DNA from 3 places in the Gottfriedia sp. NPDC056225 genome. Region 3 is predicted to be linked to each of the others. Evidence: riboswitches for the same ligand, from Rfam matches in the RefSeq annotation. Region 3 holds a riboswitch; each other region holds the start of a gene.
The links. A riboswitch is a leader RNA that binds a small molecule or an ion and turns the genes downstream of it on or off. The one in region 3 is predicted to bind cobalamin.
Positions count from the first base shown of each region.

Region 1: it holds a riboswitch for cobalamin, as region 3 does, so the genes downstream of both, ACFCYN_RS07155 (acyl-CoA thioesterase) here and metE (5-methyltetrahydropteroyltriglutamate--homocysteine S-methyltransferase) in region 3, are expected to answer to the same signal.
Region 2: it holds a riboswitch for cobalamin, as region 3 does, so the genes downstream of both, ACFCYN_RS15220 (ABC transporter substrate-binding protein) here and metE (5-methyltetrahydropteroyltriglutamate--homocysteine S-methyltransferase) in region 3, are expected to answer to the same signal.

Region 1 covers NZ_JBHJTJ010000007.1:28,914-39,660, reverse strand. Annotated here, with positions in the region: gene ACFCYN_RS07170 (dynamin family protein) at 1-2,211, shown strand, start outside; gene ACFCYN_RS07165 (hypothetical protein) at 2,275-2,529, opposite strand; gene ACFCYN_RS07160 (DUF4349 domain-containing protein) at 2,681-3,607, opposite strand; cobalamin riboswitch at 4,002-4,147, shown strand; gene ACFCYN_RS07155 (acyl-CoA thioesterase) at 4,499-4,993, shown strand; gene abc-f (ribosomal protection-like ABC-F family protein) at 5,372-7,207, shown strand; gene ACFCYN_RS07145 (YitT family protein) at 7,279-8,097, opposite strand; gene adh (aldehyde dehydrogenase) at 8,260-9,777, shown strand; gene ACFCYN_RS07135 (hypothetical protein) at 9,927-10,202, shown strand; gene ACFCYN_RS07130 (hotdog domain-containing protein) at 10,329-10,703, opposite strand.
Region 2 covers NZ_JBHJTJ010000023.1:6,413-17,159, forward strand. Annotated here, with positions in the region: gene ACFCYN_RS15205 (cob(I)yrinic acid a,c-diamide adenosyltransferase) at 1-22, opposite strand, end outside; gene ACFCYN_RS15210 (ABC transporter ATP-binding protein) at 57-842, opposite strand; gene ACFCYN_RS15215 (FecCD family ABC transporter permease) at 839-1,891, opposite strand; gene ACFCYN_RS15220 (ABC transporter substrate-binding protein) at 1,857-2,816, opposite strand; cobalamin riboswitch at 2,940-3,113, opposite strand; gene ACFCYN_RS15225 (ATP-binding protein) at 3,289-5,076, opposite strand; gene ACFCYN_RS15230 (response regulator transcription factor) at 5,076-5,795, opposite strand; gene ccsB (c-type cytochrome biogenesis protein CcsB) at 6,031-7,197, opposite strand; gene resB (cytochrome c biogenesis protein ResB) at 7,211-8,833, opposite strand; gene resA (thiol-disulfide oxidoreductase ResA) at 8,862-9,389, opposite strand; gene rluB (23S rRNA pseudouridine(2605) synthase RluB) at 9,678-10,406, opposite strand; gene ACFCYN_RS15255 (hypothetical protein) at 10,625-10,747, shown strand, end outside.
Region 3 covers NZ_JBHJTJ010000019.1:18,807-29,553, forward strand. Annotated here, with positions in the region: gene ACFCYN_RS13750 (ABC transporter permease) at 512-1,276, opposite strand; gene ACFCYN_RS13755 (ABC transporter ATP-binding protein) at 1,279-2,037, opposite strand; gene ACFCYN_RS13760 (DUF1048 domain-containing protein) at 2,171-2,515, opposite strand; gene ACFCYN_RS13765 (DUF1048 domain-containing protein) at 2,534-2,911, opposite strand; gene ACFCYN_RS13770 (PadR family transcriptional regulator) at 2,913-3,236, opposite strand; SAM riboswitch class I at 3,826-3,937, shown strand; cobalamin riboswitch at 4,042-4,237, shown strand; gene metE (5-methyltetrahydropteroyltriglutamate--homocysteine S-methyltransferase) at 4,398-6,695, shown strand; gene ACFCYN_RS13780 (TVP38/TMEM64 family protein) at 6,793-7,401, opposite strand; gene ACFCYN_RS13785 (UDP-glucose dehydrogenase family protein) at 7,973-9,319, opposite strand; gene ACFCYN_RS13790 (lipid-A-disaccharide synthase N-terminal domain-containing protein) at 9,512-9,820, opposite strand; gene ACFCYN_RS13795 (glycosyltransferase family 2 protein) at 9,894-10,598, opposite strand; gene ACFCYN_RS13800 (GDP-mannose 4,6-dehydratase) at 10,591-10,747, opposite strand, start outside.

The DNA.
Region 1 (10,747 bases), on a different contig from region 3:
GAAGATTTAAAATGGTTTATCATTTTGAAGGAATATATCATTAATGGTGTAACAAGAGAAATGGCACCAAGTTATTTCGTTCAAACGTTACTTTCATTAAGTAAAGTAAATCTAGAGCATTTTGAACTAATGGTAGAAGCATTATGGAACAGTTATCGTGAACAACCAGTTTATGTAAATTGGTTACAAACATTTAACGATATGTTATTCCAAATCAACGTTGAAACAGGGGTTAAATGGAATCGTTTGCCTTTAATTTATACTATGACTTACGAGGCATTAGTTGAAGGTGAATATTTTGTAGCTCAGCTTGAAGAGATGATGCCAAGTTTCTTAACAAATTGGTTGCGCATTACTGATTTGAAAGGTGCGGTTTTAGCAACAACTGCAACTTTAGCATGGGATCGTATATTCCCAGGACGTATCGATCAGCAAATAGTTGTTGATGCAGAGAGAGCATTTGAACAACTTATGCAAACGCCTGATTGCTTTGAAATTGGAAAAGAATTATTTGAAAACATTCTACAATGGTCTGTAATTAATGAAATTGAAGTTGGCGACAGCTTTGAATGGTGGACAAACAAATTAACTCAATTTGAAAATACAACTATGCTAATAGCAGGAACAGCTGGAAACGGAAAATCTTCATTTGTTAACTCACTTTTAGGTGAGAAGATGATGGGATCTTCTACGACTATGCCTGTATTATTTGAGCAAAATAATGAATCAGAAATAATCGTATTCTCGAACGAAGGAAATACGCAGCTTGCTGAATACTCTGATTTTTATGATTTAACAACAGTTGAAAATAATCTGTTAAAAGGTGATGAACTAGTTTACTATAAATTGCCAAATTCATTTTTAGAAAAACATAACCTTTCAATAATTGACACTCCTGGAATTGATGGAGACACAATAAATACAAAAGCACTATTACAATCTGTTAAATTAGCAGATCGACTTGTATTTGTACTAAATGCTACTGCACCTTATACAGAGAATGAACGTTCATTACTAATTACTATTCAAAAAGAATTACCAACACTTCCGATTCACTTTATTTTAAATAAAATGGATTCGATTTATAGTAAAGAAGAGATTGAACGAGTTCGTAATGAAATACAAGCAAAAATTACGGTAGACTTCCCTGGTGCTAAAGTATTACCATACTCATCTATTTATAGTAATCAAGATCAGTTTAAAGACTTAGAACTATTTATTGAGAAGAATGTACTATCAACTGAGGCTAATTCAAAGCAAACTGAGAAATTACTTTTAGCAATTCGAAAACTAATCAATTTCCTACTTGAAAAACGAGTTGAAAAAGAAGACGAGTTACGTGCAAATGTAGAATGGAATGAAGTTCTTGATGAAAAGTTAAACGGTTTATTACATTCTTTAAAAGATAAAGAAATGGAACATTTAAATACAATTAAAAACTCATATCGTGAACTAAAAGACGAATTAAAATATGATCTAAAATTAAGTGTTCCTGGCCTGTTAAAGGAATGTAAAGAATTAATTAAAGAAGATAGTGATTTCAGTACTATTCTTGAAACTGTAAATGAAGAGATGAATCATCGAATTGGTGAGTATGTCAGAGCGACTACTTTACCAAAATTAAATGAAGCACTTCAAAATTGGATTAAAGAATCTGGTGTATTACTAGAAGGTACTCAAAGCTATTTAGCAGAAATGAGTAATTCTTTAAATGAGTATATTGGAAATGAATATTTAAGCCTTGAGTGTGACTTTAAAGTATTAGATGACTGGCGTCGTGATGCTGATCGAATGACTAGTATGACTCAATTAGATGAGATGAATATATTATTAAACGCATCACCATCTCAATTTATTTTAAAGAGCTCAGGAATCTTATTAGGTTTATTACCTCAAAATAAATCGAAGCTTGTTGCTCAATACCAAAAATATGTTGATAATGTAAACTACGATGATGTTACATCTGATCTATCAACTAAGTTTTTCCTACAATTTGAAATGTTTGAAAAGACTTTACCAAGAGATTTAGCTATGTTCTTAAATGCTCCATTTGAGCAAATTCATGAGCTAGTTGATGAAATAAGATTAGCAATTTCTAACTATAACCGTACTTTAGATGACATGAAATCAAATCCAAGTATTTACTTTGATCCGATTACATTCTTCACAGTGCGTTTAAGACAATTAGAGTTTTTAACATTACGTAAATAAAAAAAGAGTGTGCCAAAAAGGCACACTCTTTTTTTCAAGTTATTAAATCAATAATAATGACAATTATTCTTCCGCAACTTCTTCATATGGAATATGTACAACAATTGTTTGATAGCCCTCTTTAATTTTCACATAGCCACCCCAAGGGATTTGAAGGATTAAAAAGGCTCCTTTTGAATCAATTGAAAAATGAGCAATTTTTTCATGTTCTTCATCAAGTACAAGAACTTCTCTCTCATTTCCTACAGTTCGAATACCAGCGTGGCAATGAATTTGTATTTTCCAATTACCTAGTCTACTTAATAAGAAATGACTCATATAATAGATCTCCTTCTATAAGTTGTTTTTTAAACTAACTATGAAAATGATTAGTAAAATAGATACTTATATTGAGAAAGGGTAAACGGTTTATTCTATCTAACTAAATTCTATTCTTAAGAATGCTATCTTAAAACTATTTAGGTATGTTTTATGCTTGATATTTTTTAATGGCTTTACGCGTTATAAAATAACCAACTGCAATGATCGCAAACCAAATAATAATCATAAGAGAATTACCAATCAAGAAAACTGTCGTATTTTTAAATCCACTCACGATTGCATCAACATTTTGTTTAAATGTTACACCGATCCGGTCTCCAATCGTTATTGGAGGAGTTGTATCTGTAATCGATGAAACTTCATTAATAAAAAGATTGATTGTACTGTAGTTTACAGCTGAATCATAAGTTTTTAAAGTTGTTGTTAAACTTTCAATTTCGTATCTAACATCAGTTAATTGCTTTTCAATTTCTAAAATGTCTTTTAAAGAGCCAGCTTTTTTTAATAAATTCAATAAACGGTCTTCTTGAATTTTTAATGATTTCATACGCGTTTCTGTGTCAAAGTATTGATTGGATATATCATCAGTTGAAATCGTTTTTGAAATTACATTTCCAATCTTATTTAAATTATATAGGAATTCATTTAAATTTGTTGATGGAACCCTTATTGTATAATTTGCAGTTCTAGATGGTGATTGCTCAGAGTCGTTACTAGAGTACTTTTCCATTATGGATGTTCCACTAATATGATTCGATTCGATATAGCCGCTCGAACTACTAACTGATTTTTCAAGAGCTGAAATGGTTTTATCAAATTTCTTGGTTTCGAGCTGTAATTCAGCTGTTTTTACTAATTTGCGATTACTAGCTACAAGCTGTTCGGATGGTTGCTTTTTTTGATCTTTGACCGAAGCCTCAGTGTTATTTACAAAGTCCTTCTGATCTTGTTTTAAGGATTTTGATGAAATACTACTTAATTCTTCTTTTGAGTCAGGATTTGAACATGCAGAAACGAATAAACATACAAGTAGTATTAAAAATAAGTTTTTTAAAAAACGACGATAAATTAACATGATATTAATCACCTCATATGTAGGTCGAATTTAATGGTTGGAAAGATCGTGAAGAGTTTGGTTAATTGTTTAATTTTTGTTTGTATTCCTTTCCTTTATTTCCTAATCTTTCATCAAACATTCTATTGCAATAGTAATTATTTTTTAGTTGCAGATTTTTATATTTGTTAAAAATTTCTAATTTAACCTACTATACCATAAAAAAAGTTAGGGAAAATGTGGTATTTAAACCATTTTTAGTATATTTTTTTGTATGAAAAGCACATCCGTATCTATGGTTAGTTACTTTTTGTTTTAAGTAAAAGTTATTAAGATGTAATAAATGAATATTATGATTTTTGGAAAAGAAATAAATATTTTGACTATTTTTGTATTTTATGACAAAATAATGAAAACTAAATAGTAGGGAATAGGTGTAAATGAAATTCTTATTAATTCATTTACTTAAAAGGGAAGATTGGTGAAATTCCAACGCGGTCCCGCCACTGTAATAGATGAAAATTCTAAAGTCAGGAGACCTGCCTATTCTAACGACGCTGTTTGACCTACGAGAGATAGGGAGGTGCCTTTTTGAAAGAAAGCTTAATTTAAAGTATTGTCATTATTTTATGTTTTCCAACGATCTTAAGGCATTTTTATCTTTTTAGAGATGAAAATGCTTTTTATTTTTTTAGGAGAATTTATGAAACTTCCAATTTTACATGCAAAAAACGATGGAAATTAAACAAGTAAGATAGCAAAGTTGAAAGAATTGATGAAATAGGGTCAAGTCTGAATTTGAAATAAAGACTCGCCATGAGACTGAATAAAGATGAATTGTAAATTTGATAAAATCAGTGAAAAAAATTAGAGAAATACATAATTCAATTAATTAAAAGTAGGGAGAAACCGATGAACAGTAGATACGTTAAAGAATCCAGAGTATTTGATAGTAGTAGAATATTTCCAACTGATTTAAATAACCATGGTACATTATTCGGTGGGAAAATGCTTGCAGCAATGGACTTAATTGCTTCTATTTCAGCAACAAAGCATTCGAGAATGGAATGTGTAACCGCGTCGATGGATTCAGTCGAGTTTCTATGTCCAGTTCGTGAAAGTGACTGCATTTATTATGAATCATTCGTCATCTTAACAGGCTCAAGCTCAATGGAAGTATTTGTTCGAGCAACTGCAGAAGATTTGCTTTCAGGAGAAAAAAGAGTAGCAGCAACATGTTTTGTAACTTTTGTTGCACTAAAAGATGGAAAACCTCATAAAGTAGTAGAGGCAATACCAGAAACTGAAGAAGAAATTAAATTGCAACAATTAGCATTTAAGCGTTTAGAAAGTCGCCAATTAAGAAAAAAATTAAGTAAGGAATTGGCATTAATTTGGAAAGAATAAAAGTAATGATTGAAATCATACTAAAAGTAAGCTAAGATTAAATTAATATTTTTAAGGAGGCATCAAATTTAGACACTATGTACAATATCCGATAACTTTTAAAGCTAAAGAATTATATAGCAAAAAAGTACTCTGCCTGAAAACAGAGAAATTGGATAAGTATGTCTATTTTTTGAGCCCATAATGAATATTAAGTAAATCCATTCAATTAAAAAAATGGTTTATTTAATAATAACTAAACTTTGTATATACTTTTTCGAATGTACTAGGCTGATTAAATTACATCCAATTTACACACAGGCAGATACTGCTTGTGTGTTTTTATTTTCTCTGGGCTAAAAACAGAGGGATATTTTTAAATTGGATGGAGTGAAGTATATGTTTATTATAAAAGCATCGAACATTGAAATAGAGTTAAACGGAATGACAATTTTTAAAAATGGAAATCTAGAACTAAAAGAAGGCGAACGAGTTGCTTTAATTGGTGAAAATGGAGTTGGGAAATCAACATTTATCAATGCAATTTTAGGAAATATTCCGCTTAATAAAGGGTTATTGCAAATTCAATATTCAAAAGAAGATATAGGTTGGCTTTTAACAGATGAAGAAGACCAGGAATTACTTACAGCAAGGGAAGTAATCGAATCATTTGATCAGGAACGTTATTTAATAAAGAAGAATTTAGAAAAGCTATCACTTGATCTATCTAATGAAAAAAATCTTGATAAATATAATGAGTATTTAAGTAAGTATTTAGAATTAGATGGATACGACTTTGAAAATAATATAGATCAAGTATTAAAGAAATTTCAATTACCGCAAGAATTATGGAATATCCCGTTCAGTCATTTAAGTGGTGGACAAAAAACAAAAGTTAAATTAGCAAAAGTGATGATGAAACAACCAAAGCTATTAATTTTGGATGAACCAACAAATCATCTAGATACAGAGTCGATTCAATGGTTAACTGAGTGGTTAAAAAACTTTAAAGGCAGTGTGCTTTTTATATCACATGAACGACAATTCATTGATGATGTTGCGACTGTTACGGTTGAATTAACACATGCTGGCACATTTAAGTATAATGGTGGCTATTCAGCGTATAAAATACAAAAAGAACATGAGCGAAAAACCCAGCAAGCTCAATATGAAAAACAAGAAGCGGAAAAGAAAAAGTTAATCGAAACGATTAATCAATATAAACAATGGTTTACAAGCTCGCATAATGCAGCGAGTGAACGTGATCCTTTTGCAAAGAAACAAGCTGCAAAAAACGCATTAAGATTTAAATCAAAGGAAAAGGATTTAGAACGATTAGAAAAAAGAAAAGTAGAAAAACCGAAAGAAGTTAAGACAATCGCAGCTAGCTTTGAAAATGAAACGTTCACTGCAAAGCAAATGATTAACTTTGAAAAAGTAGATTTCTCATACGCTGACAAATCATTATTTAGCCAAGTTGACTTTCTGTTAGGTCGAGAAGATCGATTAGCTGTAATAGGTAAAAATGGTTCTGGAAAATCTACATTTTTAAAATTATTAACGGGATTATTGATTCCGAGTAATGGGTCCGTACGACATAATCCTCAATTAAAAATAGGTTATTTTATGCAAGAGCTCGAAGCGTTAAATGAAGATTCTACCATTTTAAATGAAATTTTATCTCTTCCAAATATGACTGAAACTGAGGCGAGGACACTACTAGCTTGCTTCCTTTTTAGAAGAGAGGATGTTTATAAAAATATCGCTCAATTAAGTATGGGGGAAAAATGTAGAGTTGCTTTCGTAAAGCTATATTTTTCAGACTCAAATCTACTTGTTCTTGACGAGCCGACAAACTATTTAGACATTCACACGAGAGAACGAATTGAGGAAGCATTAGCTGCTTATCCTGGAGCCGTTGTAGTTGTTTCTCATGATCCTTATTTACTAAAAAAAGTTTCAAATCGTGTAATTCATATCGAAAATGGTAATCTTTATGAATTCAAAGGTTCTTTTGCGGAATGGAACGGTAGACAAAGCATTACAAACGATCAACAATCTTTATTAAATGAACGAATTAGATTACAACTAGAAATTGCTGCATTGAGTGCGGAAGAAATCGAAACCGATGAAGAAAAGAAAGCTCAAATTACAAAAATCGTAATGTTGCAAAAAGAATTAGAAAACATAAATCAAATTTTAGAATCAGGAATAAATGGGAAACAAGAGGTGTAAGTAAAAAAACAAATCACTTTAGGTAAATGACTAAAGTGATTTGTTTTTTTGTTTAACTTAATATGATTTGTTTATCCTGCTTTTAATACATCATTTACATCATGAATAACGACAAATGCTTTTGGGTCGATTGCGTGAATTATTTTTTTAAGTTCAAACAATTCCTTATTGCTCACAATTATGTATAATGACTCTTTTCTTAAACCTGAGAAATGTCCTTTTGCTGGATAGATTGTTACCCCACGATTCAATTCATTTGATACGATCTGTGCAATTTCATTTGCTTGGTCAGAAATAATTGTAATTGCTTTTTTCGGATTTATTCCTTCCATAACATAATCCATTACTTTAATTCCAATATAAATTGAAATGACGGTATACAGTGTTTTTTCAAAACCGATTACAAAATAGCCACCTAATACGACAACTAAATCAAAGGCAAGTAAAGATTTACTAATACTCCAGCCAAACGATTGATGGACCATTTGTGCAAGAACAGTGGAACCACCTGTTGTACCACCTGCGCGGAAGACAATTCCTAACCCTAGCCCAATTAATACACCAGCAAAAATAGTACCTAATAAAGTCTCGCTTGTTGGTACACCGTAACCATCAGTAATACGTAGGAAAAATGAAATAGCTACAATTGAAATAACTGTATATAAAACTAATTGCTTCTTCAAATACCTATATCCAACTATTAACAACGAAGCATTTAAAACAAAATATACGACATCAGGTGACCAGTTAAAAAGATAATATGTAATCATTGTAATGCCGGTAAAGCCACCTTCAGCTAATTTATTCGGTATCGCAAAGAAGTTAACACCGACTGCAAATATTGCTGATCCAACAAGGAGATATAAAATATCTACGAAGTTTTTACGCACAGTTACCCCTCATTTTCTAACAGATTTTTAACACTTCTATCATTCTACCTAATTATTAGATTTGAATCAAAATATTTCTATTAAATAAAAGATAGATTATTAGTCATAGTTTTAGGTAGAATCTCATAGTTTATATAGACAAGCTATTAAGGGGGAATCATTATGGTATTTGCAACACCTGGAAAATCTGGTTCATTAATTACGTTTAAAAATCGTTATGACAATTTTATTGGTGGGGAATGGGTAAGACCGGTAAGAGAGCAGTACTTTGGAAATGTTTCGCCTGTAACTGGACAAGTCTTTTGTGAAGTAGCTAGATCGACTTCTGAGGATATTGAACTAGCTCTTGACGCTGCTCATAGTGCAAAAGGAAAATGGGGCAGAATGTCAGTCACAGAGAGATCAAATATTTTACATAAGATAGCTGATCGTATGGAAGTGAATAAAGAATATCTTGCTGTTGCTGAAACTTGGGAAAATGGTAAACCTGTTCGTGAAACTTTAGCAGCCGATATTCCATTAGCAATCGACCATTTCCGTTATTTTGCAGGCTGTATCAGGTCCCAGGAAGGATCACTCGGTGAACTAGATGGTGATACAGTTGCTTATCATTATAAGGAGCCACTAGGAGTTGTAGGTCAAATCATTCCATGGAATTTTCCTATCTTAATGGCTGTATGGAAGCTTGCACCTGCTTTAGCTGCAGGGAATTGTGTAGTTCTTAAACCAGCAGAGCAAACTCCTACTTCAGTGTTAGTATTAATGGAACTAATTCAAGATTTATTACCAGCTGGAGTTGTCAACGTCGTCAATGGTTTTGGTCTAGAAGCTGGTAAACCATTAGCTTCTAGTAATCGAATTGCTAAAGTTGCGTTTACTGGTGAAACTTCAACTGGACGATTAATTATGGAATATGCCTCAAAAAATTTAATTCCTGTTACATTAGAATTAGGTGGTAAATCACCAAATATTTTCTTTGAAGATGTAGTTGAGAATGAAGAATTCTTCGATAAAGCACTTGAAGGATTTACAATGTTTGCTTTAAATCAAGGAGAAGTATGTACTTGTCCATCTAGGGCGTTAATACACGAATCGATTTATGAAGAATTTATGGATCGCGCAGTAAAACGTGTTAAAGCAATTAAACAAGGAAATCCATTAGATCCTCAAACAATGATCGGCTCGCAAGCATCACATGAGCAATTGAATAAGATTTTATCTTATTTTGAAATTGGAAAGAATGAAGGTGCAGAAGTTTTAGTTGGTGGTAGTCGTAATGTTCTTGATGGAGAACTTAAAGATGGCTTTTATGTTAACCCGACAATTTTTAAAGGGAACAATAAAATGCGAGTATTCCAAGAAGAAATTTTTGGTCCTGTTGTTTCTGTTACTACATTTAAAACAAAAGAGGAAGCATTGGAAATTGCGAATGATACGTTATATGGATTAGGAGCGGGTGTTTGGACTCGTGATATGGATACTGCCTATCGATTCGGTCGCAACATCGAAGCAGGTCGAGTATGGGTAAACTGCTACCATGCATATCCTGCACATGCTGCTTTTGGTGGATATAAAAATTCAGGCGTAGGCCGTGAAACGCATAAGATGATGTTGGATCACTACCAAAATACAAAGAATATGCTGGTTAGTTATTCTCCAAGTAAACTAGGATTCTTTTAATTAATCTAACACTCCGGTAAGCATTTACTGGAGTGTTTTTTGTTCTAATAGAAAAGCTGCAATAAATATAATAATTTTCGAAAATACATACATAAAAACTAGTAGCAGTTAAATATGCTAAATAAAACATGTTAATTGGAGGGACTAGTATGTTATTTCTAGTAATCTATTTATTTATAATAATTGTTCTTTATAGTTTCATTCAATTATATTTAATTCGAAAGTGGAAATTAATTTATACTACTTTTGGTTACCAAAACTATTTTCTTATTATTGGTAAATTGAAAAAGAATGGTATTGAGTATAAGACGAAAGTACCGATGAATTTAAGAAATAGGAGGCAATTTGATGAGAATACGCAATATGATATATATGTAAAAAAAGATTCAGAACATGAAGCATTACAGTCACTATATCAAACTTAAAAATTAAGAGACTGTTAGTTAGACAGTCTCAAAGTGTAGGTATAGTGAATGTGAATTAAATGAAATTAATGTCATCGTCTTTTCGGCTACCCATTGTTACATCAAATTGATTTACGTTAAACGAGTTTATAATATTACTCCTGAAAAACTTCCGCTCAACACTTTTTTCTCATTCTGATTCGTACATAGGAAGGAGGCTAAAATCGAAAGCCTATTCTCTTGCTTTTCATACTTTTCAATTGTTACTTCACAAATAATTGTATCTCCTGTAAAGACTGGTCTTAAAAAGTCAAAATTCACAGAGCGTGCTAGTACATTGTGATCTCCACCAATTTTTGTTGGTAATGTTGCTGTCAATAACCCTTGAACGACAAGCCTACCTTGTTCATCAGGGGACACGTGATGAACACCTGCATCGCCAGAAACCTTTGTAAATAATTCAACATCTTCTAGAGTAAAAGTTCGCTCAAATGAAATAATATCTCCGATTTGTAAAGCCAATTTTACCACTCCTTAAACTATTATCAAAAAATGCTGTAATTTTC
Region 2 (10,747 bases), on a different contig from region 3:
CAGTTTTTGTATAAATTTTCATGAAAAACCTCTCCTTTTTTCAATATAAATTTAAGTTAAATTACATTACTCTTATATATAATGACTTTTTTATTTGTTTCAGGGTTATCTAAAATTTGAAAAGAAGTATCATATAAGCCTTTTAATATGTCTTCAGTTAAAACTGAGTTTGTTTTTCCCTCAATATAAATCTTACCGTCTTTTAAACCTAATAGTCGATCACAATAAAGACTTGCTAAATTTAAATCATGGAAGACGGTTACAACCGTTTTATTCTCATTTTTTTGTAATTCCTTTAACATGTCCAAAATTTTAATTGTATGCATCAAGTCTAAATGGTTACTTGGTTCATCTAAAAAAATGTATGGGGTATCTTGTGCAAAGCATTGGGCAAGAAATACTCTTTGCCTTTCACCACCGCTAATTTCATTGATTAAGCTCTTCTCCATCTTCTTAGTACCTGTCATTGACATTGCGCTTCTAACGGCTGTTTCGTCATGATCTGTCCAACTAGGAAAAAAAGAAGAAGAGTGGGCTAGTCGCCCTAATTTCACGGTTTCTTTTACCTCATATGAAAATGTATAGGAATTTTGTTGAGACAACACAGCAATCTTTTTAGCTATTTGTTTATTAGACATACTAGAAACTAATTCTCCATCTAACTTAACATTTCCTTTAGAAGGTTTAAAAAGTCCACATAGAATATTTAAAAATGTAGACTTCCCACTTCCGTTAGGTCCAATAATTCCTAGCCATTCTCCTTGATTGATCGAATAGGTGAGTCCATCCAAATCTGTATGAATTCCATCATATGAATATGAGATATTTTGACTTTTAATCATACTTTTCCTCTATTTCTTTTCAGTGATAGTAATATAAACGCAAACATAGGAGCACCTATTAAGGAAGTAATTACTCCAATTGGTAATTCTCGAGGCGCGAGTACTACTCTCGATAAAATATCGGAACCTATTAAAAATATGGCTCCATTTATCATTGATAATGGCAGTAATTTTTTATGTAGTGGACCGACAAGCTGTCTAGTAAAATGCGGAACAACTAACCCTACAAACCCAATTGTTCCAGATACCGCTACAGCTGCACCAGATAAAATACTTCCTGTTAGCAAAATTAAATAAGTAGATTTTTTCACATCGATACCAATATTCTTTGCATTTGTGCTACCAAATGTCATCGCATCTAGATGTCTATTTTGACTAAATAAAATCAAAAATGAAACAATTAAAAATGGTAGTAAACTTAAAGAATACTGAATACCTCTACTTCCAATATTCCCCATTAACCAGCCAATAACTGCACGTAATTCATTATTCGAAAATGTAATAAATAATGATAACAATGCCGAACAAAATGAACTGATTATGATTCCACCTAATATGATTGTTTCGACATTTAAAGAGCGATCTAATTTTCTTACAAATAATAATAGGATTAATAGTGTACCAAACCCAAATAAAATGCTAACTACCGGTAAAGTAAAGTAAGTAACAATTGGTAAACTTATTTGAAAAAATAAAACAAACACTGCTCCTACAGATGCGCCCGAAGAAACACCTAATGTAAATGGATCGGCTAATGGATTTTTAAGTATACCTTGAAACGCGACTCCAGCTAATGAAAGACACGCTCCTACTAATCCAGCTAACAAAACCCTTGGCACACGGATATTCATAACAATTGTTTGAATATCTGCTGGAACATAATTAGTTTTAAATATAGCATCCGAAAAGCTAGAAATGATAGAAGAAAAGGGAATCGATGTAGAACCAATCGAAACCCCTAAAATAAATAGAAAAATTAATAAAATAATTGGAAAGATAAAGATTAAATATGTATTATTTAAAAAGCTCTGGGTAAACCGCCTTTGCAATTGCTTCGACTCCCTCTGCAAGTCTTGGACCTGGTCTAGATGTTGTATCTGCATTAATATCATATACTCGTTTATTTTTGATTGCGCTTACTGTTTGCCAGTTCTTTCTAGCTATAATCGTTTTTTCTAGGTTTGGAGTAAAATCACCATAAGTCGTTAAAATAACGTCTGGGTTTGCTTTTATTGCTGATTCCTCACTGTACTGTACCCAACCTTTTTGATTTTCAGCTATATTTTTAGCATGAATAATCGAAATCATTTCATCTAGAAAAGTGCCTTTGCCTGCTGTATATATTTCTGGTGGACCTGAAATTTCAAGCCAAACCTTTGGATTTGTACTTGCTTTAGCTGTTTTTTTGCTAATTTCATCTAATTTTGTTTTCATTCCACTTACTACTTTTTTAGATTGCTTAGTTTTACCGGTGATTTCTCCAACTTGTAAAATTGTATCATAGACATCATTAATAGTTGCAGCGTTTTTAACGACAAACACATTGATTCCTGCTTGTTTTAATTGCTCTAAGCCATCAGCAGAAATTCCTAAACTTGATTCATGAGCTAATACTAAATCAGGCTTTAGTGAAATAATTTTTTCAACATTGTAAGTCATGTCAGCATTGTTTCCGCCAACTTTATCAATGTTTTTTACTTCCTTTGGATAATTATCAAAATCTGTTACTCCAACGACCTCTTTCCCTTCTCCAATAGAGTAAAGGATTTCTGTGTTACTTGGAATTAGTGAAACGATTCTTTTAGGCGCTTCTTTTAACGTAACTTCTTTTTTCGTAGCATCTTTAACCGTCATTGGAAAAGTAGCTTGTTCATTTGTACCTACATTCGATTTTTTTTGTGTCGTATCATTAGTACAACCAAATAAACCTAAACACAATATAATCATGATAAAACTAGCTAAAAACTTCTTCATTTGAATCCTCCTAAAATTTTGGAAAGCATAAAAAAACCCCATTCATTATGAACGGGGCTGAAACAACATACATATACAAGAAGTCTTGCAACTGCTGCTTCAAACTCTTACTCCCCGAAGAATTGAACAAGGATGACTTTAGCAGGTCTACTGACTTTGCTTCAACCTACTCCGTCCTTCCCATTCTTTTCGAACAGTGGATAGCCGTTTCGTCCACATTACAGTTGCGGGGACAGTTCTGGATTGTAACCAGATTCCCTTTTAAGCAATATTTGCACTAAACTCATCAATATTTCATTAATTCAATCGTAAGATATATCGAGTAAGAATTCAATTATTTTATTTAGAATTTGTTGTGTAAAATACTATATTTCAATTATTTTCCTCAGGTAAGAATAGTCCAAACATAACTTTATTTAACTTGAAGTTTAGAAACTAAAATCTCAGGAAAAATGTTTTATATGAAACAAGATTACTCTACATCTTTTTCGTTCATTCGTAAATCATGAGGGATTTTCACTTTAAATGTCGTTCCATGTCCAATCTCACTTGAAACCTTGATTGATCCACCATGCGCATTGACAATATTTTTAACAATTGCTAACCCTAAACCAGTACCGCTCCTACCTCTAGTACGAGCTTTATCGGCCTTATAAAAACGTTCAAACACAAATGGTAAATCTTCACTTGAAATCCCTGCACCCGAATCAATGAATCTAAATATTGTCGATGTTTCATTTTGACTTACAGATACAATTATTCTGCCATTTTCATTTGTATGTCTAATAGCATTATCAATTAAATTAGTAAAAACTTGCTCCATACGATCTTCATCGATATATACATCTACATGTGGAACATTATCGATTTCACCAAATAGCTTAATATTTTTTTCTTTTGCTAGCCCTTTGAACTTACGTAAAATTCGATCTACAAATTGAATCAATGGGACATGATCTCGATTCAATTCAGTAAAACCATTTTCCATTCTTGCTAAATCTAACAAATCATTTACTAATCTACCCATTCGAAGTGACTCATCATAAATAATTTGTGACAACTCTTGCATTTCTTCTTTAGATTCTGCTACACCATCTACAATCGCTTCGCTATAGCCCTGTAGTAAAGAAATAGGAGTACGTAACTCATGAGAGACATGAGCTATAAAATCCTTTCTCATCTTCTCCAAACGCCTTTGTTCTGTCACATCTCGGATTACAGCTACAACGCCTCTTATATTTGTCTGATTATAAAGTGGCGACATTAAAACTTGCCAATTACCTTGATCAAAATTTAATTCAATAAATTGCTTTTTCTCACTTACAACAACTAATTCAAATAAATCTAGTAATTCCTTTGTTAAAACGAGTGACGAGGTTTCTTCTTCAAAATAATCATCATTAAGCATTTTTAAAAAGCGTTCTGCCGGTGGATTTGTTGTGATAATTCGTCCTTCATTATCGATTGAAATAACACCATCTACCATACTTGTAATTATATTAGAAACCTTTTCTTTTTCTTGCTTTAATGCATTCATATTAAAATTTAACTGTTTACTCATTTTATTAAATGAGTAAGCTAACTCTCCAATTTCATCACTTGAATGGATTGGCACTTTCACATTAAAATTACCCGAAGTCATACTACCCACAACTTCTTTCATCTTTCTTAACGGTGCTGTAATTTTTGATGAAAGGAAAAAAGAGAAAAATGTTGTTAATACGATTCCAATTGATGCAGCGAGCAAAACAAAATTAGTTGTTTGGTGAATCATTACTTTAACAGGTTGCAATGTTTGGTAAACAAATACAGCTCCATTTTTTGCATTAGCATTTAACGGCACACCAACAACTAATTTTTCCCTTTCACTATTTTCACCGTAGACTAGTCTTTTACTAACCTCTTTATCTTTAGTTAGTGTTTGGTCTAATACATCATCATTTTGTATTTCTTTAAAAGGTAAATCTTGTATTCCATATGTATTGTTTGAATACCACGGTTTCTGACCATCAATCGAAATAATTACTCTTGAATACCTACTCACAATATTATTTGATAAATATTCAATATTTGAAATTGGTTGGCCATTTTCTATTAATTGTGCAATTTTCGAAGCGTCATCTTTCATATTTTGGACTTGAAGGTCAATATAAAATTTTTCAAAAAAACCTATTAAGACAAATGTCAGAAAGGATAACACAAGGGATACTAATAATATAATTGTAAGCCAAAGCTTTCCAACTAAACTTCTTAGAATCATTACTCCTGACCTACTTCAAATTTGTAACCCACGCCCCATACTGTGACAATCATTTTTGCAGCATCTTCAGAGCTCTTACTTAATTTTTCTCGAAGTCGTTTGACATGTGTATCAACTGTTCGTAAATCCCCAAAAAAATCGTACTGCCATACAGATTTTAACAATGTTTCTCGATCAAATACTTTCTCAGGTGATTTCGCTAAAAATAACAATAACTCATATTCTTTTGGCGTTAAGCTTATATCTTCACCTGCCACAATTACTTTATGAGCATCATTATCGATCGTTAAATGCGGAAACACTACTATATCTTTTGCAGAAGTATTATCTGAAGTAAACACCGGTACTGGAGAAGCACGTCTTAATAGAGCCTTTACTCGAAGTACTACTTCACGTGGGCTAAAAGGTTTAACGATATAGTCATCCGTACCAACTTCAAAACCTTGAACACGATTTGTTTCTTCACCTTTAGCCGTTAGCATGATGACTGGCGTTGTTTTAGTTTTTCGTAATTCCCTACAAACTTCAACTCCATCAATTTTTGGCATCATTAAATCTAGTACAATCAATGAATATTCATTTTTTAATGCTAAATTTAAAGCATCTTCACCATTATCAGCTTCATCAATACTATATCCATCACGTTCCAAATACATTTTCAATAATCGTCTAATACGATCTTCATCATCTGCTATTAATATTTTTATATTTTGTTCCATGCATATAACCCCCTCTTCATAATTTTACATAATAAAAATCGTATATTCTAGTACAATTTGTGAACATTTTTACATAATTCTTAATTTATTATTTCCATAAATTAGTGAAAAAATCCAGAATCAAACAGCGAAGACCTTAAGAAATTGTTTATTAAACTTTCTTTTCTTAACGTAGAAAAACCCCCGCCATGGAAAAATTAATTTCCTTTACGGGGGTTTTTAGCACATCTTTTTATTATGCGTATGAGTGTAAACCTGCAATGATTAAGTTAACTGCAATCAAGTTAAACATAATAATCGCAAATCCGATAACAGCTAGCCATGCAGATTTTTCCCCTTGCCAATTTCGTTTAAAACGAAGATGTAGGAAAACTGCATAGAATAACCAAGTTATTAATGCCCAGTCTTCTTTTGGATCCCAACTCCATAATTTCGTCCAAGCAATTTGAGCCCAAATCATGGCAAAGATTAGTCCACCAAGAGTGAATACTGGAAAACCAATCGCAACAGCACGATATCCAATTTCATCTAATAATTCACTATCTACCTTCTGAACAAAAGGCTGTAAAAATGCTCCAATTCGTTTTCTAAGGATTAAACGAATAATTGCATATAATGCTGCACCTGCAAAGATTGACCAAATTACTGTGTTCAATTTTTTAGCATTCACCATAGCTGGCACTTCTGCAAGAGCTTCAAATTTACCTTCTGTTTTTAATTCACCTTTATGAGGTCCTACTAGTGAAGGTAGATTATAAACCATTTCTTCTTGAACTTTATCTTTATTGATCCAAGTATACTTTGCTTCGTAGCCTGATGCAGAAAATGCCGTTGAAATAACGATAAAACCAACAACAGTTACTAAGAAGTATAAAACAGCTTCTAACCAAAATGTTTTCTTATTTGAAACTTTTTGATTGATATTTTTAATTAAATAAATTAGACCTGTAATAAAACTAATAGCTAAAATAGCTTCTCCTAATGCCGCAGTCGTTACATGAATGTATAACCAATAACTTTTTAAAGAAGGAACTAATGGCTTAACTTCATGTGGAAATACTGTTGCATAAGCAATGATAATAATCGACAATGGTAATGCGAAAAGTCCGATTATATTTAAGCGATACATGAAATAAATCATAATAAACGCAAAAATCAACATCATCCCAAAGAATGTAATAAATTCAAATAGATTACTAACAGGTGCATGTCCTGCTGCAATCCATCTAGTAACAAAATAAGTAAGTTGTGATAAAAATCCAATAATCGTTACAGAAATACCAATAGTACCCCATTTATTAGGACCATTATCATTTGTTTTCATCGAGCCGCCAAAAAAGAAAGTAGCTACAATATAACAAATAAACGCGGTAAATAAAAAATTACTACTTAGCTCGTACATATTTTCCCCCTAATTAAACGCTTTTCTCAGCTTGTTGATCAATAGGAACTTCAATCTTTGTGTCTCCCAACACTTTCTTCAACTCTTGCTTTAATCCATAATAGTTTTTATTTGTAAATGCCGCTATCCAAATTTCCCCATCTTGATTTTGGATCCAAATACGACGATGGTACCAATACATACCTTGAATAACACCAATCATAAAGATCGCTCCACCAAGTGCAAGTAGCCATAGTGTTAAATCTTTTCGAACAGTTAATCCAGTTGAATCTTTTGTTTCAATTCCAGCAAATGACATCTTATACTTATTTTCCCCATTTGGTTCAATATTTTGCTTAATCGCAACGAAAGCTACTTCACCTTTTGGCGTTTTTGGCGTCGTCATTTTAAATACAAATGCTGGGTTGTCTGGTTTTCTTGTTTTCGTATCAGGTTGACCATCAGAGTTAAAATAAAAATCAGGAAAATAATTTTTAAGTTCTACTTTATATCCATTTTTCAAATCATAAAATTGTTTAGGATTTTGTAAGTCAACTTTAATTGGACCTAATTTTTCTCCTGTTTGTTTATTTTGTAATGTAAATAAAAATGCACTAAACTCTCCGATTCGATAGTCTACTTGATATAGAGCAAAGTTTTGAAACTTTAAAGGTTCATTAACTTTGATACTATAATCCTTAACTTTTTTAAGTTTTGGGTCTTCCCCAGGTATTAAATTACCTTGTCTTTTATATAGCGTAACATCGGCCTGATAGTTTTTTGGAATTTTGTCATTTCCATAACGCTCAATTGCTTTTTTATAGATCTTACTTTCTTTATTTTTATCATATGTTTCCATATGAAAATCTTTTAATTTAATATAATAGTTTTGATTCGTTCCAACTACCGGTTTTAATTCACCTTCTTGAACCCATAGAGCCTTGTCCATGTACATTCCTGGAACATATCTCAACATAACCGCTATCAAAAAGATAATTAAGCCAATGTGGTTTACATATGGGCCCCAACGTGAGAAGCGACCTTTTTCAGCTAAAATATTGCCATTTTCTTCTCGGATTTTATATCCTCTTTTTTGTAACTTAACTTTAGCTTTTTCAATTTCTTCTGGAATATTATCAACTCTATTAATACCAAACATTTTTTGTCTTTTTAAAAAATTTGGATGTCTAGTAACCGTTTGTTTGTTTAGCGCTTTATAGAGTGGTAAAATTCGATCTAAACTACAAATCACAAGTGAGATCCCAATCGATGCGACTAATAACATAAACCACCAAGAGCTAAAAGTGTTATCTAATCCAATTGCATCGTAGACCTTACCAAAAATACCATATTCATCTTGATAATACGTAGTTGGATTCGCAGTAGGCGGTAGTAAATCTCGTTGCGGAAAAATAGTACCTAGTGCTGCTGCTACTAGAGTTATAATTATGATGATGACTGCCACCTTTACAGATGAGAAAAAAGTCCAAACTTTATCGATAAATGTTTGATTATTAACGATTGACCTTCTAGCAGTACCTTCATAGCGCATATCAAGTAATTCCGTTGCACCTTCATCTTGAGGTTTACCACACGATTCACATATTACAGTACCTACATGATTAAGATGACCACATTCACATTTAAAAGTCTCCATATTATTTCCCCTAACTAATGCTCACTCATCATTTTGGCAATATTTCCTTAATATAACTTTCGAAAGAGCTCGGCGTCATTTGTCCAGTTACGATTCGTTTAATGGTCCCATCAGGACTTACAAAAAATGATGTTGGTAAAGGATTTACACCATATATATTTAAAACCTCTTGATCTTTATCAATTCCAACTGGAAACTTAAGTTTATAATCGCTTACAAATCTTTCTACAGAAAATTTCGATTCATCTGCGTTCATAGCAAGTAATTCAATACCTTTGTCCTTGTATTTTAAGTAGATTTCGTTCATAAAAGGCATTTCACGCTTACATGGTTCGCACCATGTTCCCCAAAAGTTAACGATTACACCTTTTCCTTTTTCACCCGAAAGAGTATATTGTTTTCCAGAACTTAGCTCCGTCATTGCAAAGTTTGGTGCTTTACTTCCTTTTGTAATTACTTCATCATCCTTAAAGAAATTTATGTAAAAAGTATACCCAATTGCACAAAGCAAAACTAATAAGATAATTGTTCGTATTAACGTCCTATTTTTCTTCATATATACAGTTCCCCCCATATGATAGAATATCATTATTTCCTATTCTTGAATAGAATTTTGATATGTTTCAAAAAAGACTAAATTTTCAATTTTTTATACTGGATTAATCATTTTTAAGGAAAAGAAAAAACTCGGTATTTACCGAGTCAGTGTGAAGACATAAGTCCTAATATATGATATCAGACTGATTTAAACACAGTTTTGTCAAAATACCAACCATATAAGCAGTTAGCTCATAAAAGGGATGACATTCGAAAAAGAAAGTGTTATCAACAGTCTGACTCGGCATTAGCGAGGCTTAGCAGAAGCCATTGCTCTTATTTTTTTTACTTCATGAGGTGAAAGTTCTCTTGCATCACCAGGTGTTAATCCAGTTAAATCTAAAAATGCATATCGCTCACGTTTTAATTTCATAACTGGAGATCCAATAGCTTCAAGCATTCTCTTAACTTGACGGTTTCTGCCTTCATGAATGATTAGTCTTATAATTGCAGTATTTTTGCCTTTATCAAGCGAAATCATCTTAACTTGAGCAGGAGCAGTTTTCCCATCCTCAAGCATAATTCCTCTTTCTAGCTTACGTAAGTTCTCCTTAGTAGGGATCCCCTTTACTTTTGCAATATATTCTTTATCTATTTCATATTTTGGATGTTGAAGTAAATTTGAAAATTCTCCATCATTTGTTAATAAAATAATACCTGATGTATCAAAATCCAATCTACCAATTGGATAAATACGTTGTTTAATCATTGGGAAAAAGTCTGTTACAACTTTTCTACCTTTATCATCTGACACACTTGATATTACGCCTGATGGTTTATATAAAAGGAAGTAAACTGGCTCTTCTTTATCAATAGGAATCTCTTCCACTTCAACACGATCATTACCGCTCACTTTTACACCTAACTCTGTAACAACCTGACCATTTACTTTTACTTTACCTTCTTTAATTAACTCTTCTGCTTTACGACGAGAAGCAATTCCCGCCCTAGCAATAACTTTCTGTAATCTTTCCATTCGATCATTTCACCTCTTCAACCATCATACAGATTTATACAATTGAAAACAAGTAGAAAAGAAAAGGAATTAGCTTTTAAAAGGAAACGAACAAAAAAATAAAACAAAAATCTAATACTTTACTGCATTTTATCTCAGTCGATTCCACTGACCTTCTACTCATATTTTCAAAAATCTATCATATAATTTACTAGATTTGCAGAAACGAGGTAATAGAAATGAATTTAACTTTAAAACACCCTTCCGCATTTGATCGCTCTAAAATAATAACGCCAGGTAGTGTACTGATTACTAAAAAACATGAAACAATCTATATGCTTGTTTTTGAAGAAAATGAAGAT
Region 3 (10,747 bases):
ATACTTGATTTTGAGTTATTAAACTAACTCAATTCGTAACCAAAATTGTTTTCTCCCCCAATTCTCCTTAAACAAGTGCCTTTTAAACTTTTTAAACAGATTAAAAGAATACAAAAGTAAGAGTTAGCTGTTCTATAGTTTTGTTTTGTAAGATGTGACAAGCTTTTTATAACATTAAATATTTAGTACAAAATCTATTTTATTTGGTTGTTATTATTTTTATTAATATATTTTTATTGATTTGTTTTTATAAGAATAAGAAGTAATACTGAAGTTACTTGTAAATCTAGTCCTTATAATCAAAGGTTTCAGGAGTTAAGAGTATTTTATCTAAGTTGTTCTAACTAAAAAGATTACCACTTTGAATAGTTCATAGTAGTAATCTTTTTCTATTTAATATTATCAGTTCGTGGACTTATTCCAACGTCTCTACATATTTTTCTTTGTATAACATTTTGCCAAAATAAAAAAAGTACAAACTGAGAGATTCTCCAGTCCGTACTTCGATATTTTATTTCATTCTTTTTTTATATACCTTCATTGAAATCATATAAAATAAAATTCCAATTCCAACTAACCATAATACAGCAGTTAATATATTACCATAGTCCGGTTGCCCAGCTAAAAGTGAACGCACACTTTCAGCAATTGGTGTCATTGGTTGATTTTCGGCAAATGCTCTAAGTTTGCTACCCATATTATTTGTTGGAACGAAAGCAGAACTTACAAACATTAAGCCCATAAGCAGATAAGAGAATACGCTCGCACCTTCATACGATTTTGACATAAGTCCACATGCCACTGCAATCCAAGTGAAAGAAAATACGGTAAGCAAAATCATACCAATTGCTAATAACCATTCCACAAAATCAGCGTGAGGACGGAATCCCATGATAAAAGAAATGAGAATCACTGCAGCAACTGATAATAAATTTAATATTAAAGTTGAGATAACATGCCCTCCAAGTATCGATGATTTAGCGATTGGCATGGAATGAAATCGATCAAATATTCCCTTTGTCATGTCTGTGTTCACTCGAACTGCTGTATAGGAAATTCCCATTCCAATACACATAAGCAACACACCTGGAACGATAAAATTCACGTAATCAACTTTATTCATTGTCATGGCACTACCGAAAATATAGACAAAAGCGAGCATAAGCATAATCGGCAAGAGGATCGTTGTAATAATAGTATCAATACTTCGAAGCGAATGCTTCATCACTCGACTGCACATTGTAAACGTATCGCTGAAAAAATGATTTCCATTCATTTCTATTCCCCTCTCTTTCCAGTAACAACTAGGAAAATTTCCTCAAGTGTTGGCTGTTTTTCCACGTATTCTACTTTTTTAGGCGGAAGAATTGCTTTTAATTCATCCATCGTACCTTCTACAAGAATTTTTCCTTCATGTAAAATGGCGATTCGGTCAGCTAGTTGTTCGGCTTCTTCCAAATATTGTGTAGTGAGAAACACAGTAATTCCCGCTTTTGCCATATCACGAATCACATCCCACAAAGCTAATCGTGCTTCCGGGTCAAGTCCAACAGAAGGCTCATCAAGAAAAACAAGTTCCGGTGAGCCAAGTACTGTCATGGCTAAATCCAATCGTCTTTTCATACCGCCAGAATAAGTAGCAAGAGCTCGATCACCAGCTTCAATTAAATCAAAACGGAGTAGACTTTCCTCCACAGCTTTTTTTCGATCAGGCAAGTGGCGGAGTTTTGCTACTAAGTCGAGATTTTCACGCCCTGTCAAAATGTCATCTACTGCTACGTTTTGTCCGGTTAGACTGATTTTCTTACGAACTTGCCCTGGATTTGTTTGAATATTCAAACTACAAACTTCAATTTCCCCCTTATCCGCTTGTATTAATGTAGTTAAGATTTTAATAATAGTCGTTTTACCAGCACCATTGGAGCCCAGTAAAGCGAAAACACTGCCTCTTTTCACCTCAAAATCTACACCTTTTAGCACCTCTATATTTTTATAGGATTTTTTCAATCCTTTCACTGAAATTGCAGTATTACTCATAATCATTTCCCTCCCATATATAAAGCTGAAGGCGCGCGCTCTAAGCGTAAGTTGCGCCTGCAGCTGGATTTATCTATACAGACATACAAATATCACTTATGAAATACTTATTTGATAAATGTAACTGATGATTTTATTTTTTCTTACCCAATCGATCTAGAATGCTTTTGTTCAAATTATTACGTAATTTATCATCCCATCTTTTCGCTTGATCAGTAAGTTCATTAGCGAATGCTGTAACGTCTTCACCTGTCACTTCTAATACGTCTTTGCTATCTGCTGCACCTGCTTCAAACAAATCAATAAGATCATACTGAATTCTCAACATATCCATGCCACTTCCAGAAGCAAAACTCCACATATAGTTGCAGATTTTTTTATAGGCTTCTTGGTAATCGACTGGCAATGCTTCTACTCGCGCCATCATTTCTTTGTATTCTTTTTTGTCATCAAGTATCTTTTTGAAAAAATTCACCATTTTTTTAGCCCCCTACTTTTATTTTTTATTCGTCCATATCTTTACTTGCTGTTCGACTCTACTCTCAATATCTTTTTCCAACTCTACTTTACCTCCGAAAAAGCCTGACGATTCTCCACCTAGTTTAGAGAGAGCCATCAATTCGTCGGCAAATGCTGCTACGTCTTCACCGGTTACATCTAGCACATGCTTTCCTTCTGCTGAACTAGCCTCAAACAGTTCATACAAATTAATGATTTCTTCACCAAATCCATAACCGAAATTCCACATGTACTTTTGAATCTTTTTGAACACAAATGCGTAATCTTTCGGTAGAGAATTTACCTTTTTCATAAATGCTTTATATTCTTTTTTGCTTTCTATATCACCAATGATTAACTCAATAAATTTTTTCATACTATCGTTCCCCCTTTAGTATATTGATTTTTGATGAAACAAAATTCCATCTTTTCCAAAATTGTTGTAATTCCTCACGCCCTGCTTCGTTTAATGAATAAAACTTACGAGGCGGTCCCATTTCAGACCGTTTTTTCTCGATATTTACCATCTCTTTCTTTTCCAACCGAATCAAAATGGTGTAGACTGTTCCTTCGACAACTTCAGTGAATCCTAAGTCATTAAGAAGACGAGTAATTTCGTAGCCGTAAGTATCACCGCGACTGATGATTTCAAGTACACAACCTTCCAATGAACCTTTAAGCATTTCTGTTAAATTTTCCATAGCGTACACCTCCTTTTTACTTTTGTGAAATAATTTTTAGGTCTATTAACTTAAACAGCAATTAGCTGAGCACAAAACACACTTTCTACTAATTAGTGATACAGATATTCAGTAATACTTAGTACCGGACAATAGAAAAACTAAATAGCCTATAGATCAATGCTTTTACTGTTCATTTTTATATGAACTCTTTTTCAGCTATCTAGTGCGACTGATACTCCGTATTACTTAGTAATAGTATATAGTATTACTAAGTAGAAGAAATGTGAACCTTTTTTTAAAAAAAATTTAACTATTTAGTATTACTGGTATTCAGTATTGCTAAGTACAGGTACATTGTATCACCGAGTAGTAGGATTGTAAAGTTGATCAAAAAAATTTTTAGTTAAGAACTAGATCAAAATAAAATTACTTAGACCACTGAATCTAACCGTGTTCTGGATTGATTCTAATGTATTATCTATATATACAAAATATACATTCCCTCTTTTTTAAACTTTTCTGTAGCGAACATTTTTTATTTTATTTTGACAGACTATGTTTATCATGCTATCATGACAATTAATTCAAAACATTATAAATTATTAAACTCTTATTGAGAGTGGCGGAGGGACTGGCCCGATGATGCCCGGCAACCATTCAACGTTTTTTGTTGAAAAGGTGCTAATTCCTGCAAAGCAAATTGCTTTGGAAAATAAGAGAGGATTCCATAAATTTTGTAGCCCTCTCACTTATAAAGTAGCGAGGGCTTTTGTCGTTTTGAAGGTTTGTTAGAAATGATCATCTTCAATTTTCTTAATAATAATTTCATAAAAATGCAAAAGGTGCTGTTAAGAATTATTTACACAGCTTAAAAGGGAAGTCGGTTAGAATCCGACACGGTCCCGCCACTGTATTGGGGAGCAACTTATCATTCAACCACTGTTTCATTCTCTGAAATGGGAAGGGATAAGAAGCGTTTGATCCTAAGTCAGGAGACCTGCCTATTGTATGCGCTTGTACCTACGGATGTATAGGGGGGAGTGAGGAATACGTGATTTGGGATCAGCAATATCTCAACTCTAGTTAGTTATGCGTATGAGTCTCTCTTTTCTATTTGAAAAGGGAGACTTTTTTGTTGGGAAGAAAATACAAAAGCAAACATATAAGGAGTGTATTAGAATGGTAAACAGTGTAAAAAGTTCAAATATAGGTTATCCAAGAATTGGTGAAAAGCGTGAATGGAAAAAAGCACTTGAACAATTTTGGGCAGGTAAACTAGAAAAAGAAGATTTTTTAAAGCAAATTGAAGCGATTCGTTTGCAGCATCTTCAAAAGCAAAAAAATCAAGGTATCGATTTAATTCCAGTAGGAGATTTTAGCTTATATGACCATGTTCTCGACACAACTGTTATGTTCGGTCTCGTACCTAAGCGCTTTGAATATGCAGGAGGAAAAGTATCACTTGAAACTTATTTTGAAATAGCACGCGGTTCAAAAAGTGCAGTTGCATCTGAAATGACAAAATGGTTTAACACAAACTATCACTATATTGTTCCAGAATTGGGAGAAGTAGCACCTACTCTTGTCGATAACCGTCCACTACAATTTTATAAAGAGGCTAAACAAAAGCTTGGTATTGAAGGGAAACCAGTTATCTTGGGGCCAGTAACATTTGTAAAACTGTCTAAAGGATATAAAGAAACTGAGTTTAAAAAGATTGTAAATCAATTTGTACCACTTTATGCCGATCTATTACGAGAATTACAAACAGAAGGTGTTGAGTGGGTTCAAATAGATGAACCAATCTTATCTACATCTATTTCAAAAGAAGAAGTTGCATTATTTAACGATATATATGAAGCATTGCATGAAGCAGCACCTAATGTGAATGTGATTCTTCAAACTTATTTTGAGAGCGTTGATTTCTACGAAGAAGTAGTTTCACTCCCTGTTCAAGGAATTGGTCTTGATTTTATTTATGATAACGGTCGTAACCTTGCTGCCATTAAAAAATATGGTTTCCCAAAAGATAAAGTACTTGCTGCTGGTGTGATTGACGGACGTAACATATGGCGTGCAAATCTTGAGCATAAATATGCCCTTCTTGAAGAAATCACTGAGTTCGTTTCAAAGGATCAGCTTATTATCCAACCTTCATCAAGCTTATTACATTCTCCTGTAACAGCGAATAATGAAAGTACAATTGATGATGTGCTAAAGGTTGCGCTATCTTTTGCTGATGAAAAACTAAATGAAATTTTTGTATTAGCAAAAGGTTTACAAGATGGGAAAACTTCGATTCAAGCAGAAATTGAAGCAAGTACAAATGCAATTCAAGCATTAAATAAATCATCCGTTCGAAACAATAAACATGTTCAGAAAGCCATTCAAAACTTGCATACGTATAGTGTGGAGCGTGAAGAATCCTATAAAGTTCGTCAAGCCATTCAAGAAAAGTCTTTCCAATTACCGCTTCTACCAACTACAACAATTGGAAGTTTCCCTCAAACACAAGAAGTAAGAGGTCAGCGTTCAAAATGGCGTAAAGGTGAATTAACGAATGCGCAATATGAAGAGTTTATTTATGCAGAAATCAAAAGATGGATTGCGATTCAAGAAGAACTTGGCTTAGATGTGTTTGTACATGGTGAATTTGAACGAACTGATATGGTTGAATATTTTGGAGAAAAATTAGCTGGTTTCCAATTCACAAAATTTGGTTGGGTACAGTCATACGGCTCTCGTTGCGTAAAACCCCCACTTATTTATGGAGATGTATCTTATCTAGAACCAATGACAGTTAAAGAATCCGTGTATGCCCAATCATTAACAACTAAGCCTGTTAAAGGCATGTTAACAGGTCCAATAACAATTTTAAACTGGTCATTTGTACGAGATGATATTTCACGTTACGATGTTGCAAATCAAATTGCACTTGCACTTAGAACAGAAGTTGAAACGCTCGAGAAAAACGGAATTCGTATGATTCAAGTCGATGAACCAGCAATTCGTGAAGGGCTACCATTAAAACGCGAAAACTGGGAAAGCTATCTGAATGTTGCTGTTTATGCATTTAAACTCGCAACAGCATCTGTACAAAACGATACACAAATTCATACTCATATGTGCTACTCAAACTTTGAAGATATTATCGATGCAATTAATGCGCTCGATGCTGACGTTATTTCGATTGAAACATCAAGAAGTCACGGTGAGTTAATTTTTGCTTTTGAAGAAAATACATACGAGAAAGGGATTGGCCTTGGCGTATATGATATTCATAGTCCTCGTGTCCCAAAGGTTGAAGAACTCACAAGAAATATTGATCGTGCCCTTCAAGTAATCAATCCGAAGCTGTTCTGGATTAATCCTGATTGCGGTTTGAAAACGCGAGGTACTGATGAAACGATTGCTGCATTAAAGGTGATGGTTGAAGCAGCTGAGCAAGCGAGAGAAAAGTTGTTGGTGAAAGAGTAATTAGATCATATATTAAGCGTTCAACGGATTTTTTAAGAGCTATAATTTATAAATAAAATAAGAAAACCACTGAAATGTTTTCAGTGGTTTTCTACTATTATAAGTGCATTTTCTCTCGCTGCATCGTAAATTTCTTTTCAACCTTTTTACCAACAAACCATAATAAAAATATAGCTACCAAAACTAGAATTGACTCAAGAGGTTCTTTGAAGAAATCATCTAAATCCTGGCCAACAAAACTAATGAGCAACAATGCAACAAGTTTCCCCATTGCGAATCCAAATATATAGATACGAGGTCTGATTTTAGACATCGATGCAAAAATATTCGTTATGAAAGATGGGCAAAACGGGATGCAAAACCAGAGAAACACTGGACCAAATCCACTGTTATTTAACCAGCTCATACCAGAGTTCCCTTTCTTTTTCTTTTGAATAAAACGCTCTAGCCATTTTGCGCCAGTCATTTTTAATAAGAAGTACATACCAGTAGTGCCTAAAACACTACCAACATAGGTTGCTAAAAATCCTGTCCAAAATCCGAACGCGTTGACGTTCGCAGCGCATATTGCCCCAAGTGGAATAATTCCCAAAAAAGAATCCGCAAATGGAATCAAAAACGCGATCAGAACACCTAAGTTTTTATGAACAGTTACGAAATGTTGTAATTGTTGAAATGATATCCACTGATAAATTTGAAGTTGCATTTAGGTTCTCCTTTCACGTTTAATTGTAAAATCATAAATCGTTTCTATTCATTCAAGTCGTCATATCAAATAGAATGATATTTCCCCATTTTCTATTTTTAAAATCATCTCCATTATTTTCTTGAACACAATAAAATTCCATTTAAGTTAAATGTAAATGGAATAGCAATTTATTATCGACCATAAATTCCCAACTCATTATTTGGGCAACATGGCCATCTTTTAATTACCTTTTAATTACTTTAAAATTTTATAATGTTATCCGTTTCTGTTCAATAATCAATTTCCAACAATATGTTGGTTAGTATACAAAAACTTATAGATCTGTCGTATAAACCAAAAATGAGTTCAATCAAAAAATGGCTGAACAAACCATAAACGATATAGAGTTTAATATTGGAGACCAATTAATGGCTAGAACGATATTGTTGACCCTTTAATCCGCTCAACTAGATTTCCAAAAAATAATTAAAAGGAGTAGACTCTAAGCCACTCCTTTTTTTTAGTTTGTCGTCTGTACCCAGGACTATGTGTGTTTACTAGACACTTGTGAACTATAGTGATCATTCATTTAATTATTCAATACTTGTTTGAAATCGTTTATAAAATCATATTTAAATGACGAAATTTTCTGTCTCCCAATCGAATCATAAATGATGTTAGCTTTCTTAGCACTATTAAGATCATAGCAGTTTCTTCCATCAAGAATAATTGGATTTCGCATTAATTTCATATAGTTTAACAAGTCAAATTTTTTCACTTCATCCCACTCAGTAAAGATAAAACAAATATCTGCTCCTCTAATCGTTTCTTCAATTGTACTGTAATAATTTATGTGTTCAGGATGTGTTTTTTGAAAATTTTCAACTCCAACAGGATCCCAAGCTCTTACTTTCGCTCCTTCTTCGATCATAATCGGAATATTCATTAGCGATGGAGACTCTCTTAAATCATCTGTATTAGGTTTAAATGTAAGCCCAAGTACCGCAACTTCTAATCCTTTTAAGCTATCAAAATATTTTCTTGATTTCTTTAGTAATATTAGTTTTTGATTTTCGTTTACATCTATAGCAGCTTTAACAGTTTTCAACTCATATTTATATGAATTAGCTTGCTCGTATAGTGCTTTTGTATCTTTTGGAAAACAGGATCCACCGTACCCTATTCCAGCGCTTAAGAACTTATTACCTATACGACTGTCCAAGCCCATCCCATAAGCAACTTCATCAATATTTGCTCCTGTGAATTCACAAAGATTTGCTATTTCATTAATATATGAAACTTTTAAAGCCAAAAAATTATTTGAAGCATATTTAATCATCTCAGCACTTTTGCGATTGGTAACGATGATGGCAGAATCAAAATCGATATATACATCCCTTAAGATATCTTCTACAACTTTCTCTTCTACGCCAATAACGATTCTAGCAGGATTTAATGTATCAAGAACGGCTGTACCTTGAGACAAAAACTCTGGATTTGAAGCAATTCTTATCGCGACATTATTCTTTTTATTAGATTTTATTAATTCCTCAATCAGATCATTTGTTCCAACAGGTACAGTTGATTTAATTACCACTATACAGTCTTTTTCAACAAACATAGCAATCTGGATAACCGCTTCGTAAATGTAATTTAAATTGACAGAACCATCTAGATTTTCCGGAGTTCCTACTCCAATAAATATAACATCCGCATCTTTAAAAGCTTGTTTATGATTTGTTGTAAAGCATAACCTCTTCATATTCTTTCGCATTAAATCTTCTAAATAAGGTTCATAAAAAGGAGACACTCCTGACTTCAATAAGGCTACTTTTCGATCATCCGTATCGATACAAGAAACTGTATGTCCTTTTTCTGCTAGACAAACCCCCGTTACCAAGCCAACGTATCCAGTTCCGACAACGGCAATTTCCATGTATTATTCACCCTTATCTTTTAAAATAATGATCTAAATAACCTTCTAGTTATGAATACAGAACTAATAATCTTATTCAGATTTTCACAAAAAGTATTAATACTCCAAAGCACATTTCATCTATAAAAAGATGTTCTCATTGTAATGATAAAAATAATAAAGATTGCTCTGACTACCTAATCGAAGAATTTTTTAACCACTTAGAGTTGATGTCTTATTCTCTTCATTCTTTTTATTATTCCCACGATAGATCATTACATTTCGTATATATACAAATACACTAGGGAGTTGACCGAGAATAAATACAGGGTCTTTACGATAAATAGCATAAATCGAAAGAATTATTGATCCTAGAATACTGTAGACCCAAAATGAAAAAGGAATTATCGTCTTTTTAGCCTTTTCACTAGCTAACCATTGAGTTAAAAATCGTAAGGAAAATAAGGCCTGACCAATAAATCCAAAAGTAATCCAAAGTAAATCTCTAGTGGATATAGTCATTTGATGAAACCCTCTCCTATCTTTTTCTTTTATCTGCCTTCATTAAAATGTAAAGATGGATCAGATAACAATGCTATGACTTAATTTTATATTGAATCACTCGTTTTTTTAGCCAGCCTATAACAACTGCATCCATTAGCCCTACAAAAGCTCTATTAAAAACCCCATACTTTGATACTCCATATTCTCTTTCTCTGTGGCTAACTTCGACCTCAATCACATTGAACCCATTCATTTTAGCTAAAGTTGGTAAAAACCGATGCATCCCTTCATGTAAATATAAACTTTGGGCAACCTCTCGTTTCATTAGTTTCATCGGACAACCAGTATCATAGATTATGTCGTTAGTTAACTTATTTCTAACACCATTTCCAATACGAGAAGAGATTTTTTTAATATACGTATCTCGACGCTTTAACCTCATCCCGTTTGCGAAATCATATTCCTTCATATATGGCATTAAAGTGAGTATATCGTGAGGATCAGTTTGTAGATCAGCATCAATTAATGAAATATACTCTCCTTTAGCTTGCCTCATCCCAGCCCATAGTGCAGCGGTCTGGCCACAATTTTTTTCAAAATAGATAGGCTTGACATGGGAATCTGCTTTTGACAATTGCTCTAGTAAATTTGCACTATTATCTTTACTACCATCATCAACTAGTATAATTTCATATTCTTTTACTTTGTCTTTTACTGCATTTGTGATCGATTGATAAAGATTTTTTATATTTTCTTCTTCATTATAAATTGGTGCTACAACAGATAATTTAGTCATATTTATCCCTCCTATACCATTTAATAAATTGCTTAATACCATCCTCAAAATTAGTATTCGGCTTATAATTAACTAATCTCTTTGCTTTCGAAATATCAGCATACGTTTTTTGAACATCACCTGGTTGAGTAGGTAGTTTTTCTAAAGTA